4 regions of the Mesorhizobium sp. ANAO-SY3R2 genome follow, and region 2 is predicted to be linked to each of the others. Evidence: riboswitches for the same ligand, from Rfam matches in the RefSeq annotation. Region 2 holds a riboswitch; each other region holds the start of a gene.

Evidence for each region. Region 2 has a riboswitch for cobalamin ahead of ABSY17_RS08705 (ABC transporter ATP-binding protein). Riboswitches for the same ligand answer to the same signal wherever they lie in the genome.
Region 1: another riboswitch for cobalamin. It lies ahead of ABSY17_RS11260 (CbtB-domain containing protein); the one in region 2 lies ahead of ABSY17_RS08705 (ABC transporter ATP-binding protein).
Region 3: another riboswitch for cobalamin. It lies ahead of ABSY17_RS11100 (DUF1636 family protein); the one in region 2 lies ahead of ABSY17_RS08705 (ABC transporter ATP-binding protein).
Region 4: another riboswitch for cobalamin. It lies ahead of bluB (5,6-dimethylbenzimidazole synthase); the one in region 2 lies ahead of ABSY17_RS08705 (ABC transporter ATP-binding protein).

What each region holds. Positions count from the first base shown of each region.
Region 1 covers NZ_CP159955.1:1,347,774-1,350,871, reverse strand. The annotation lists gene cobO (cob(I)yrinic acid a,c-diamide adenosyltransferase) at 1-488, opposite strand, end outside; gene cobU (bifunctional adenosylcobinamide kinase/adenosylcobinamide-phosphate guanylyltransferase) at 490-1,008, opposite strand; gene ABSY17_RS11265 (CbtA family protein) at 992-1,753, opposite strand; gene ABSY17_RS11260 (CbtB-domain containing protein) at 1,769-1,948, opposite strand; cobalamin riboswitch at 1,984-2,178, opposite strand; gene ABSY17_RS11255 (DUF1624 domain-containing protein) at 2,448-3,098, shown strand, end outside.
Region 2 covers NZ_CP159955.1:817,584-820,681, reverse strand. The annotation lists gene ABSY17_RS08710 (membrane-bound PQQ-dependent dehydrogenase, glucose/quinate/shikimate family) at 1-1,318, shown strand, start outside; cobalamin riboswitch at 1,431-1,641, shown strand; gene ABSY17_RS08705 (ABC transporter ATP-binding protein) at 1,749-2,564, shown strand; gene ABSY17_RS08700 (ABC transporter substrate-binding protein) at 2,588-3,098, shown strand, end outside.
Region 3 covers NZ_CP159955.1:1,314,485-1,317,582, forward strand. The annotation lists gene cobW (cobalamin biosynthesis protein CobW) at 1-839, opposite strand, end outside; gene ABSY17_RS11100 (DUF1636 family protein) at 836-1,273, opposite strand; cobalamin riboswitch at 1,312-1,518, opposite strand; gene ABSY17_RS11105 (winged helix-turn-helix domain-containing protein) at 1,514-2,746, opposite strand; gene ABSY17_RS11110 (NADH-quinone oxidoreductase subunit A) at 3,089-3,098, shown strand, end outside.
Region 4 covers NZ_CP159955.1:620,612-623,709, reverse strand. The annotation lists gene ABSY17_RS07765 (outer membrane beta-barrel protein) at 1-963, shown strand, start outside; gene bluB (5,6-dimethylbenzimidazole synthase) at 960-1,688, opposite strand; cobalamin riboswitch at 1,736-1,919, opposite strand; gene galU (UTP--glucose-1-phosphate uridylyltransferase GalU) at 1,986-2,873, opposite strand.

The sequences.
Region 1 (3,098 bases), 530 kb from region 2:
AGCCCCTCGCGGCGCCCCTTGAGCGCTGCGACCACGGCGTCAAGATCGAGATAGTCGTAGCGCAACGCGATGTTGAGCTCGTCGAGCACCACAAGCGCGATCGTCGGATCGGCCATAAGCTCCTGCGCCTTGGCCCAGGCGGCCTCGGCGGCGGCGATGTCGCGCTTGACGTCCTGTGTTTCCCAGGTGAAGCCCTCGCCCATCGTGTGCCAGACGACGCGGTCGCCAAAGGCGGCGAAAGCATCCTGCTCGCCCGAATGCCACGCGCCCTTGATGAACTGGACGACGCCGACACGGTGGCCATAGCCGAGCATGCGCAATGCGAGCCCGAAGGCGGCCGTCGACTTACCCTTGCCGGGGCCGGTATTGACGATCAGCAGGCCCTTTTCGACGATGGTTTTTCCCGCCACTTCGGCGTCCTGCACCGCCTTGCGCTTGGCCATCTTGGCACGGTGGCGCTCGGCTTCGCTGTCGTTGATTTCCTTCATCTCACTTCACCTTCATCGGCAGGCCGGCGACCATGAACAGCACCTCGTCGGCAGCAGCCGCAACGCGCTGGTTGAGCCGCCCGGCGGCATCGCGGAAGCGGCGGGCCAGTGCATTGTCAGGCACGATGCCGAGCCCGACCTCGTTGGCGACGACGAACCATGGTCCGCGCGGCCGCGACAGGACATCGACGAGACGTGCACTTTCGGCTTCCACGTCATGTTCGGCAAGCATGTGATTGGTAAGCCACAGCGTCAGGCAGTCGATCAGCACCGGTTCGCCATCGGCGACGCTGTCGAGCGCGGCGACGAGATCAAGCGGCGCATCTAGTGTCCGCCAACCATCGCCACGCCGCGACTGGTGGATAGAGATGCGCTCGCGCATCTCCTCGTCATAGGCCTGAGCCGTGGCGATGTAGGTCCACGGCGCAGGAAATTGCGTGATCCGCTGCTCGGCATGCGCGCTCTTACCGGAGCGCGCGCCACCGAGCAGGAAGGTCAGCTTCTCAGGCAAGACGGCCATGCAACGCTTCAGGCTGCGCCCCCATAAAGCGGCTGCGCACCATGCCAGCGACAGCGCCAAGCACCACCCAGAACACCAGATTGGTGATCGTCACCGCAACGACGAAGCTGTGGTGCAGGTCGGCTGGCACAGGCGAATCGTGGCTCTCGGGCTGCGGTGCGCCCAAGATATGGGGAGCAACGATCAGCGCGACGCCAAGAATGGCCAGCGGCAGCGACTGCTTGAAGGCGATCAGCGCCAATCCGGCCGCAGTGGCTACCACCGTCATCGTCCACCAGATCTGGCGGGCACCGAGATCAGCCGCCGGCATCGCCGGCAGTTCGGGTGGCAAGCCCAGGCCCGGTGCCAGGGTAAAGACGGCAAAGCCGGCAAAGCCCCAGAACACGCCCTGGCGCCAGTTGGCGATGCCGCCGGCAAACTCCGAAGCAGCAACCAGGATCAGCGCAAAAGCCACGCCACTGATGATGTTGGCGAGAGCCGAATAGGCAAAACGCTCGAAGCCATCGGCAGGTCCCCAAGCTTCTTGCTCTTCGACTGGTGCGGCCGTTGCTGCCGCAGCCGGGGCAGTCGCCTCGGCTGTAGCCACTGGCGCGGCACCATGGTCATGGCCGCCGCCGGCATTTTCATAGGTTTCGGCCTTGAGGATCAGCGGAACGGTTGCATAGGTCTGCAGCGCGGCAAGGATCACGCCGGCCAATAGGCCGCTGATCGCCGCGATGAACACGACGTTACGAAAGACAGACATGGCGAAAACCCTACGTCAGTGGCAGGGGAAAGCCATCGAGTGGCGATAGTCGTGGGCAGCATTGTGCACCACTTCCATGTGCGAGAAGCCGAGGAAGCCGACGACGAAAAGGCCAAGCAGAGCAGCCAGGGAAAGCTGCATGGCGCGCGACTGCGAGGAAACGCCGGCACCGATTGCGGAAGAAACAGTGTTCATATCAATGTCCTTTCGCCCTCCACCCGAGGGCATAGAGAGTACTACTTGTCGCCGGCAGGTCTCCTGGCTTGCGGATCGACACCCTTCCCCGCCTTCCCGAAGCACGCTTCAGTGGCATTTGGGGAGAGCTAGCCGCACACAGTTGCGGGGGCAGCCGCGGCTTCGGGCAAAAAACACCCTCACCGCATTCCCTCTTGATTCCAAATGGAACCGACGACGGTCGCGACTATAGAAACAAAAGGCTCATGCGGCAAACCAAATTCCGACGCCGCAGCGCCAGAATGCGTCAAGTCCGCGCTGCCATTCGTTCTGCGACCAAATGCTGAAGCCGCCACAGATGCCGGTCGTGGATGCCGCATTCTTCGAGATTCGTTCGTCAGCGACTGGCGCGGCCAATCATGTCCCTGAACCCTGTGCATGACGGCAGCACTTCCCTCTTCTGCCCCGCTTCAACCATGATAGTGCTGCATGGGCGGCGCAACACCCGAAAAGACGAGCCATGGCCACGACGATGCATTCGACATCAGAGGACGTTCAAGTTTCCCCGCGGCGCGTGGCAGTCATCGACATCGCCCGCGGCATAGCCCTCGTCGCCATGGCGATCTATCATTTCACTTGGGACCTCGAATTCTTCGGCTATGCCGATCCGGGCATGACCGCCTATGGCAACTGGAGACTGTTTGCGCGCTGCATCGCTTCGAGCTTTCTGTTCCTGGTTGGAGTCAGCCTGGTGCTCGCGCACGCCAAGGGCATCCGTTGGCCGGGCTTCTGGCGCCGGCTGGCCATGGTGGTGGCTGCCGCGCTGGCAATCACCGCTGCAACCTGGGTCGCCACGCCAGACAGTTTCATCTTTTTCGGTATCTTGCACCAGATCGCTCTCGCCAGCGTGCTCGGCCTCGCCTTCCTGCGCCTGCCGCCGCTGCTGACGCTGGCCGTTGCCGCCCTGGTCATCGCCGCGCCGAACTATTTGCGTGCGGACTTGTTCAACCATCCGGCTCTATTGTGGATCGGCCTGTCCACGTTCAACCCGCGCTCCAATGACTTCGTGCCGCTGTTTCCATGGTTCGGCGCCGTACTTGCCGGCATTGGTGCTGCGGGACTGGCCTCGAGGGCCGACCTTTTTGGCAAGCTGGCGCAGTTGCAACCGGGC
Region 2 (3,098 bases):
TGTCGAGACCGGCGAGCCTTCGGGCGCAGTCCGTGCGTTCTCGGCCCGCACCGGCGAACTGGTCTGGGCCTGGGATCTCGGCAACCCCGCGATCACCAACCTGCCGCCGGAAGGCGAGAGCTACACGCGCGGCACGCCCAACGTCTGGACGACGCCGGCCTATGACGACGCCCTCGGCCTCGTCTACCTGCCGACCGGCAACGCAACGCCGGACTTCTTCGGCGCGCATCGCTCGAAGGCAGCCGAGGACTACACCGCCTCGGTCGTCGCCCTGGACATCGCCACCGGCCGCGAGCGCTGGAAGTTCCAGACCGTCCATCACGACATCTGGGACTACGACGTTCCTGCCCAGCCCGCACTCTACGACGTGCCGGACGGCAAGGGCGGCACGGTGCCGGCGCTGATCCAGCTCACCAAGCGCGGGCAGATCTTCATGCTCGACCGCCGCGACGGCAAGCCGATCGCCGAGGTCGAGGAGCGCCCGGTGCCGCAGACCGGCGGCGTGCCGGAGGACTTCCTGTCGCCGACGCAGCCTTATTCGGTGGGCATGCCGACCATCGGCACCGAGCCCTTCACCGAGGCACGGATGTGGGGTGCCACGCCCTACGACCAGCTCTACTGCCGCATCGAGTTCAAGAAGTTGCGCTACGAGGGCGAGTTCACGCCCACCGGCCGGACGCGCTCGATCATCTTCCCGGGCTACTATGGCGGCATGAACTGGGGCAGTGCGGCGATCGACGAGGCCCGCGGGCTGATGATCGTCAACGACATCCGCATGCCGCAGATCGCGCAGTTGCTGCCGCGCGAGGAGACCGACAAGTACGAAGGCTCGGCCGCTCATGACGGCCTGTCGCAGCAGAAGGGCACGCCCTATGGCGCGATGAAGAAAGCCTTCATGTCGCCGCTCGGCGTTCCCTGCCACCAGCCGCCCTACGGCACCTTCACCGGCATCGACCTCAAGACCCGCCAGATCGTCTGGCAGGTTCCGGCAGGTACGCTTGAGGATACCGGCCCGCTGGGCATAAAGACCGGCCTGCAGATCCCGATCGGCATGCCGACGCTGGGTGGTCCGATCGCCACTTCGGGTGGCGTCGTCTTCTACGCCGGCACGCAGGACTACTATCTGCGCGCCCTCGACGTGGAAACCGGCGAGGAGCTGTGGAGGGGTCGTCTGCCGGTGGGCGCCCAGGCCACGCCGATGACCTTCGTTTCGCCCGAAAGCGGAACGCAGTACGTGGTCATCTCGGCCGGCGGCGCACGCCAGTCGCCCGACCGCGGCGACTACGTCGTCGCCTACAAGCTACCGAAGAAGAACTGAGGTCGCACGACTTCGACATCGGACGGGGCGCCTTCTGGCGCCCCTTTTTTATACCTCCGGACCGCGCCTGATCGTGGGCGACCTGCGGTGCCTTGCCAGCCGCCCGACGTTCGTCTAGCCACGAGGTGATGGTTCCAGCTGCCGAATCGGCAGTGGATTAAAATGGGAACACGGTGCGTTGCCTTCGGGCGCAAAACCGTGGCTGCCCCCGCAACTGTAAGCGGATAGCAAGTCGGGAATATGCCACTGGCCGCAAGGCCGGGAAGGTCCCGAGGCGCGATCACCCGCAAGCCAGGAGACCTGCCATCATCCGATTAACTCAACCGGCCGGGGTGTGCCGCGGAGATGCTGATGGTTGCGACTGCCTTTTGCGGTACCGGCGCGCTTACCGGATCGTTCTGCCTGCTCCACCCCTTTGTGGAGACAAGGCATGCTCGACCGCGCCCAGACTGCTAGCCGCCTTGTAGGGTCCTCCCCCGCCCTCCTCGAACTCGACGGAGTCTGCTGGGGTCCGCGCGCCTCGAAATCCATCCTTCAACCGGTGACGCTTTCGGTGGCGCCCGGCGAGATGCTGGCCATCGTCGGCCCCAATGGTGCCGGCAAGTCGAGCCTGCTGCGCTGCCTCTACCGCTTTCACCGCCCGACCGCAGGCACGGTCAGGCTGGACGGCACCGACATCTGGCGGATGAAGCCGCGCGACTGCGCCCGCCGCATCGCCACGGTGCTGCAAGAGAGCGCCTCCGAATTCGGCCTGACGGTTGCCGAGATCGTCGAGCTGGGGCTGACGCCGCACGTGACGGGCTTTCGCACCAGAGACTGCGACCATGACCAGGTCGAGGCGGCACTTGCCCTGCTTGGTCTCACCACGCTCGCAGCGCGCGATTTCGGCTCGCTGTCCGGCGGCGAGAAGCAGCGGGTGATGATCGCCCGCGCGCTGGTACAGCGGCCCGACCTTCTGATCCTCGACGAGCCGACCAACCACCTCGACATCCGCCACCAGCTCGAAGTGCTGGAACTGCTCGGCAATCTCGGCTGCACCGTCATCGTCTCCTTGCACGACCTGGCGCTTGCGTCCGCCCATGCCGACCGCGTGCTGGTGATGGACGGCGGTCGTGCCGTGGCCTGCGGCAGGCCGGCCGACATCCTGACGCCCGAGCGCATCCGCCAAAGCTTTTCCGTCGGCGCTACCCTCGACGACCACCCGATCACCGGCCGCCCCCGCTTTTCCTTCCACCTCGAACGCTAACCACGCCAACCCAAGGAGCCCACATGCGCCTGTCAATTTTTGCCGCCGCACTTTTCGCCACATGCGCCTCCGCCACAGCAAGCGGCTTTCCCGCCACCGTCAGGAGTTGCGACCGGGATGTCACCTTCGCAGCAGCACCGCAGCGGGCCGTGTCGCATGACGTGAACTTGACCGAGATGATGCTGGTGCTGGGCCTTGCCGACCGGATGGTCGGCTACACCGGCATCTCGGGCTGGAAGACACTCGACGAGAGCCTGCGCGCCGGCGTCGGCGAGCTGCCGGAACTGGCGCCCAAATACCCCACCAAGGAGGTGCTGCTGGGCGCAGACGCCGACCTGTTCTTCGCCGGCTGGAACTACGGCATGAAAGTCGGCGGCGACGTCACCCCCGAAACACTCGCCCCCTTCGGTATCCCGGTCTACGAGCTGACCGAGAGCTGCATCCACATCATGAAGCGGGACAAGTCGACGCTTCAGGACATGTATGCCGACCTGCTCAATCTCGGCGCGATCTTCGGTGTGCGCGAAAAGGCGG
Region 3 (3,098 bases), 500 kb from region 2:
TCTTCGGCTGCGGTGGCGACGCGCTTGGCCAGTTCATCGGGATGGGCGATCGAGGGGATATCGATGACGAAGGTGTCGAAGTCGTCGTGCTCGTGGTCGAAAGCGCCGTCGTGATGGGTCTTGCGATTTTCGATGTCGTCCTCGACGGCGAGGCCGAGGCCGAGCAGAACGGAGGGATCGACCTTGCCGAGTGCTGTCGGCACGATCTTGACCGCGCGCGCAAGGTGCTCGCCGATGATGGCGTTGGCGCGGGCATGGCCGTTGGCGTCGAGCAGATCGCTCTTCGACAGAATGATGAGGTCGGCGCAGGCGACCTGGTCCTCGAACACCTCCTCGACCGGATCGTCATGGTCGAGCGAATCATCGGCGCTACGCTGGGCGGCGAGCGCGTCCATGTCGGAAGCGACCTTGCCGTCCGCGAGTGCTGCACCGTCGACCACGGCGATGACACCGTCGACGGTGACGCGGCTCTTGACGGACGGCCATTGGAAGGCCTGGACCAGCGGCTTGGGCAGTGCGAGGCCGGAGGTCTCGATCAGGATGTGGTCGACGCGCGGCGTGCGTGCCAGGATCTGGTCGAGCGCGGGCACGAAATCATCAGCCACGGTGCAGCAGATGCAGCCATTGGCCAGTTCTACGATGTTTTCTTCTGGACAGGTGTCGATGCCGCAACCCTTCAGGATTTCGCCGTCGATGCCGACATCGCCGAACTCGTTGACGATGATGGCGAGGCGCTTGCCCTTCGAATTTTCGAGCAGGTTGCGGATCAGCGTCGTCTTGCCGGCGCCGAGAAAGCCGGTGACGACGGTGCAGGGAACGCGTTCGACGGAGGCGGTCATTTGTTTTCCTTGATGAGTGCAAGTGGGGGGATGCGCGCGATGAGGCCGCGCTTGAGACTGTCGGGACGGCCGCGCCACGGGATCAGGCCATCGGTCGAGGTGGAAAAGAGTTTTGCCCCGGTGACGAGGTCTTCGCCCGATGTGACCCTGAGATCGCCGAAGACGTAGCTCCACGAACCATTGCGAATGAGGGCCGCACTCAGGCGGCGCTTGCAATTGCCGAGACACTCGACGCTGCGCACGGCGATATTTTCGCCGCTGGCCGCAAGCCTGGCATCTTCGGCCAGTCGGGTGCCGGCGCGGGGATGCGCATCCGAGCCGGTTTCGTCGCGGCAGGACGAGCAGACGAGAATCGTCACCGCAGCTGCGCGCGTGTCGGCGTCACCGCTGGATGCGTCCCCAATTTCGACCGAGGGATTGTCGTCGAGTTCCAAAATACCAGGCTCCTTGCCTGGGACACCCGCCAGGCGATCGGATCAATGTTGCAGACGGCAGGTCTCCTGGCTCGCGAGTCGTCGCCTTCGCACCGCCTTCCCGGGAGTACATCCCAGTGGTTACCGGCCTTGGCTCGTCGCTTACAGTTGCGGGGACAGCCGCGGATTTGACGCCAAAGCGCCGCACCGCATTCCCTCTTAGCCTCCGCCGTTGCGGGCGAAGGACCGTCTGATGGCGATTTAGGCTTTCGTGAGGGGAGGAGTCAACGCAAGCGAGCGACCCGCAATGTCGCGAAGCGCCGGCCCGAGGTCGCCGGCTGGCGTTACCTCAATGCGTTCGAGGCCGAGCCAGGCGCGCATCTGCTCCAGTTCTTCATGGAGTTCGGCAGCCGTTTCCGATGGGGCGCAGGGCTCTGAATAGGCGGCATGGACGCGCAGGACGCCTGCCGGCCGGTCGGCCTTGAGGTCGATACGGGCGACGATGCGCTCGCCGAGCAGGAACGGCAGCACATAATAGCCGTACTGGCGCTTTTCCGCCGGCGTGTAGATTTCGATGCGATAGCGGAAGCCGAACAGGCTTTCGGCGCGGGAACGTTCGAAGACCAGCGGATCGAATGGCGCGAGTAGCGCGCGTGCCTGCACCTTGCGCGGAATGCGCGCCTCGGCATGCAGATAGGCCTGCCTGTCCCAGCCCTCGACGCGCACGGGAATCAGTTCGCTCGAATCGACCAGTTCTTCGATGCGGCCTTTCATGTCGGCTGGGGACAGGCGGAAGTAATCGCGCAAACAGGCGGCGGTCGCCACGCCATGGGCGCGGGCGGAGATTCGCAGCAGTTCGCGCTGGGCATCGGCCGGGGCAGGAACGGGGCGATCATATATGGCCGCCGGCAGCACGCGCTCGGGCAGATCATAGAGCCGCTCGAAGCCGCGGCGCGAATGGGTGGTGATGCGGCCGGCCCAGAACAGCCATTCGAAGGCGTGTTTTTCGCGGCTCCAGCCCCACCAGCCGCCGGAGCCTTTCGCTCCTTCTATGTCGGACGCGGCGATCGGCCCGCGATCGACGACCTGGCGAAAAATCTCGTCGATATAGGTTTTGTTGTCGCGGCCGAATTTGGTCAGGCCGCCATACATGCCGTCGTGATTGGCGGCGCGTTCCATGCGCCAGCGCATCAGAGGCCAGGTGTCGAGCGGCAGCAGCGAGGCTTCATGCGCCCAGTATTCGAATGTCAGGCGCTTGCGCGACTGCATCGCCTCGTCGAGCAGCGCCATGGGGTAGGGCCCGAGGCGCGAATAAAGCGGCATGTAGTGTGCGCGGACCACGGCACTGACCGAGTCGATCTGGAACAGGCCGGTTCGGTCGAGCACGCGCTGCAGGTGCCGTCGGGTGATGGCACCCGAAGGGCGTGGGTCGGCAAAACCCTGGGCCGCCAAAGCAACGCGGCGGGCGGCGGAAAGCGAGAGTTTTTCCTTCATTGCGGCAAGCTATCGCAGTCTCAAGGTGGATGACGCAAGGGCAGTGGAATCAGTTCTTGCTGCAGATGCTAGCAGGACCGCGGTCCAGGACTTGTCAGGAGTGTAAAGTGGAGTAAAAATAGAAAGAAATAAAACGCGAGTCATCCACGCAGGATTTTGGTCCAGCGGTGCGCTTTGCCACCTTTCGGACAAGGTTGGGCTTGCTTCGCCCGACCGCCTGCGCTAACCGTCGCCGCGTTGCAGCACGACCGTTCGTCCGAGGCGACGATCTTGCGTCGCGCTTCCGGAAACGGACCCCGTGCTGTAATTCTGGGTGGATTGGCCACCAACGGAATTCGCAGCATGAACGCTC
Region 4 (3,098 bases), 200 kb from region 2:
GCGACCATCAATGCCTATGGCGGCTTCCGCAGAACGCTGTCCGGCCAGGAGGTGAAGGATCTAGCCGGCGGCATCGACGGCGCCCTGGAGCTGGAGTTTGCCGACGATCTCCGTGCCACCGGCGGGCTCGCCTACACTGTCAGCCCGGAATCGGCGACTTCGCCCGTCGTCATCGCCGGCCCGGCCGAGCGCGCGACACTGCAGACCATCGACGCCGCACTGGGGCTGGAAAAAGATATCGGCAATCTTCGCCTCGGCCTGGCCGGCGAAGCCACCAGCGAGATTTACGGCAACGCCGACCTGCCCGGCGGCGCCACGCTGTCGCAGAAGGACCGCAACTCCACGCTCTATGCCGGGACGTTCCGCTTGGGCTACGAGCTGTCGCCGGCCATAACACCATTTGGCGAGGTCGAATATGGCCGCCGCATCTACGACCAGACGTTCGACACCGCCGGGTTCGAACGCTCTTCGAACGTGGTGGGCGTCCGCGCCGGCGTCGAGCTCGACATGGGGGAGAAATTCGGCGGCGAGCTTTCTGCCGGCTGGATGTCGGAGAATTTCGACGACGACCGCCTGAACACCGTCTCCGCGGCGACCGTTGCCGCCGACCTCAGATGGTCACCCCTGCGCGGCACCATCGTCCGCCTCAATGGCACCACTGGTGTCGAGGGTTCGACGACACCAGGCGAAAGCGGCTCGGTGCTCTATGCCGGCCGCCTCGGCGTCGAGCGCCAGATGCGCGCCGACCTGACCGGCCTGGCGACGGTGGGCCTAGGCTGGCGTGATTATCCCGGCACCGGCGACCACGAATTGGGCCTGACCGCCGAAGCCGGCCTGACCTGGTGGCTCAGCCGCTATGCAGGGCTTACCGGCCGGCTGCGCCACGAAACGATGAACAGCACGCTGCCCGGCCGCGACAGCACGACCAACAGCATCTTCCTCGGCGTGAATGTGCAGCGCTAAACCGCTGATGGCGCCATGCCGGCGGCGATGCGCTTGAGAGGCTCCTCCCCCACCCCGGCAAAGACCTCGCTCATGATGAGATCTGCCAGCGGCAGCCTGCTACCCCAGCCGTGCCGCTCGAGATCAGGCTTTGGCGCGAACTCGGATACGCGCCCGACGCAGAGATAGGCGACCGGTACGGCGTGATCGGGAATGGCGAGCAATTGCTTCAGCGCCTCCCGGTCGATGATGCTGACCCAGCCAACGCCGACGCCTTCGGCACGCGCCGCCAGCCAGAAATTCTGCACCGCACAGACGGTGCTGTAGAGGTCCATCTCCGGGTTGTGCCAGCGACCGAGCGGCGAGTTTTCCGAGCGGCTGCGGTCGCAGGTGACAACAAGGTTGAGCGGGCTTTCGCAGATGCCTTCGAGCTTGAGCTTGCGATAGAGCGCCTGTCGATCCGCGCCGATATGCTCGACCTCCTGCCGGCGAGCGTCAAAGAACAGGTCGCGGACCTGTTGCCGACGCGCCAGATCGCGGATGACGATGAAATTCCATGGCTGCATGAAGCCGACCGAAGGCGCGTGATGGGCGGCAAGCAGCAGCCGCGCCAGCACTTCGTCGTCGAGCGGATCGGGCAGGAAATGGCTGCGCACGTCGCGGCGTGTGAAGATTGCCCGGTAGACGGCGTCCTGGGCCGCAGCGTCGAATGACCCACGGCTTGCATGATTGTTGGTGGCCGGCATCGCGTGTCCCCTTGCGATAGAAACGGCGTCCGCCCGCCTGACCATGCGGTGGACCATTTCTGCCAGGCCGGTCTTCTGGCTCGAGTTCAACCCGCAACAGCACCTTCCCGCTCCTGCGAACAGTGGCACTTGCCGATGCGGTCCCTCATACAGCGTTGGGCACGCCACGGATTTTCACCGTGTTCCCGATTCTCCCGCATTGCTGCGGGCACCTAGCGGACCGTCTTTAGAGGCCGGCAGGGCACGATGCCACCCCCCGCGCGTCCAAAACCGGCGCGCGGGCGACATGGCAATCGGTTAGCGGCGGGCCTTCGTCTCGCGCAACAGGCCTTCGATCACGTCTGCCATATGCGCATTGAGATCGGTGCGCGACAGCGCGAAAGCGACATTTGCCTCGACGAAGCCTTCCGGCGAGCCGCAGTCGAAGGTCCGGCCGCGATAGTGGTAGCCGTAGAAGTGCTGGGTCTTCTCGAGCTTCAGCATCGCGTCGGTGAGCTGGATCTCGTCGCCCGCGCCGCGCTCCTGCTTGGCCAGTAGGTCGAAAATCTCCGGCTGCAGGATGTAGCGGCCATTGATATACAAGTTCGACGGCGCGGTGCCGGGCTTCGGCTTCTCCACCATGCCTTCGATCTCGAAGCCGGTGTGAACCGCCCTGCCCTTGCCGACGATGCCATATTTGTGCGCCTCGGCCGGATCGCACTCCTGCACGGCGACGATGTTGTTGCCGGTCTCGGCGTAAAGCTCGACCATTTCACGCATGCAGCTCTTTTCCGACTGCATGATCATGTCGGGCAGAAGCAGCGCGAAGGGCTCGTCGCCTACCAGTTCGCGCGCGCACCACACCGCATGGCCAAGGCCGAGCGGCACCTGCTGGCGGGTGAACGAGGTCTGGCCCGGCGCCGGCTGCAACTTCTGCAGGCGTTCGAGCTGCTCGCTTTTACCGCGCTGTGCCAGCGTATCGTAGAGTTCGAACTGGACGTCGAAATGGTCTTCGATGACCGCCTTGTTGCGACCGGTGACGAAGATGAAATGCTCGATGCCCGCCTCGCGGGCCTCGTCGACCACATACTGGATGACCGGCCGGTCAACCACCGTCAGCATTTCCTTCGGAATCGACTTCGTGGCCGGCAGGAAGCGTGTGCCCAGGCCTGCAACGGGAAATACTGCCTTGCGAACTCGTTTCATTGGGTGGTCGTCCGACGATGGTTTGTGACTGTCGGCGCGGGTTCTGCCACACCGGCATTGAAGAATATTGAATGCGTTCACACATTCGCCGTCGTCGTGCAAGATGATGGATCACGCGATCTTGATTGCTCCGCCAAGTCAGGCACAATCCCAAGATCGGCTTTTCGTTCCCTCGGGGGTCCATGGTAAACCGATTGATAACCTGGTTCGGCGATGAATCGACTT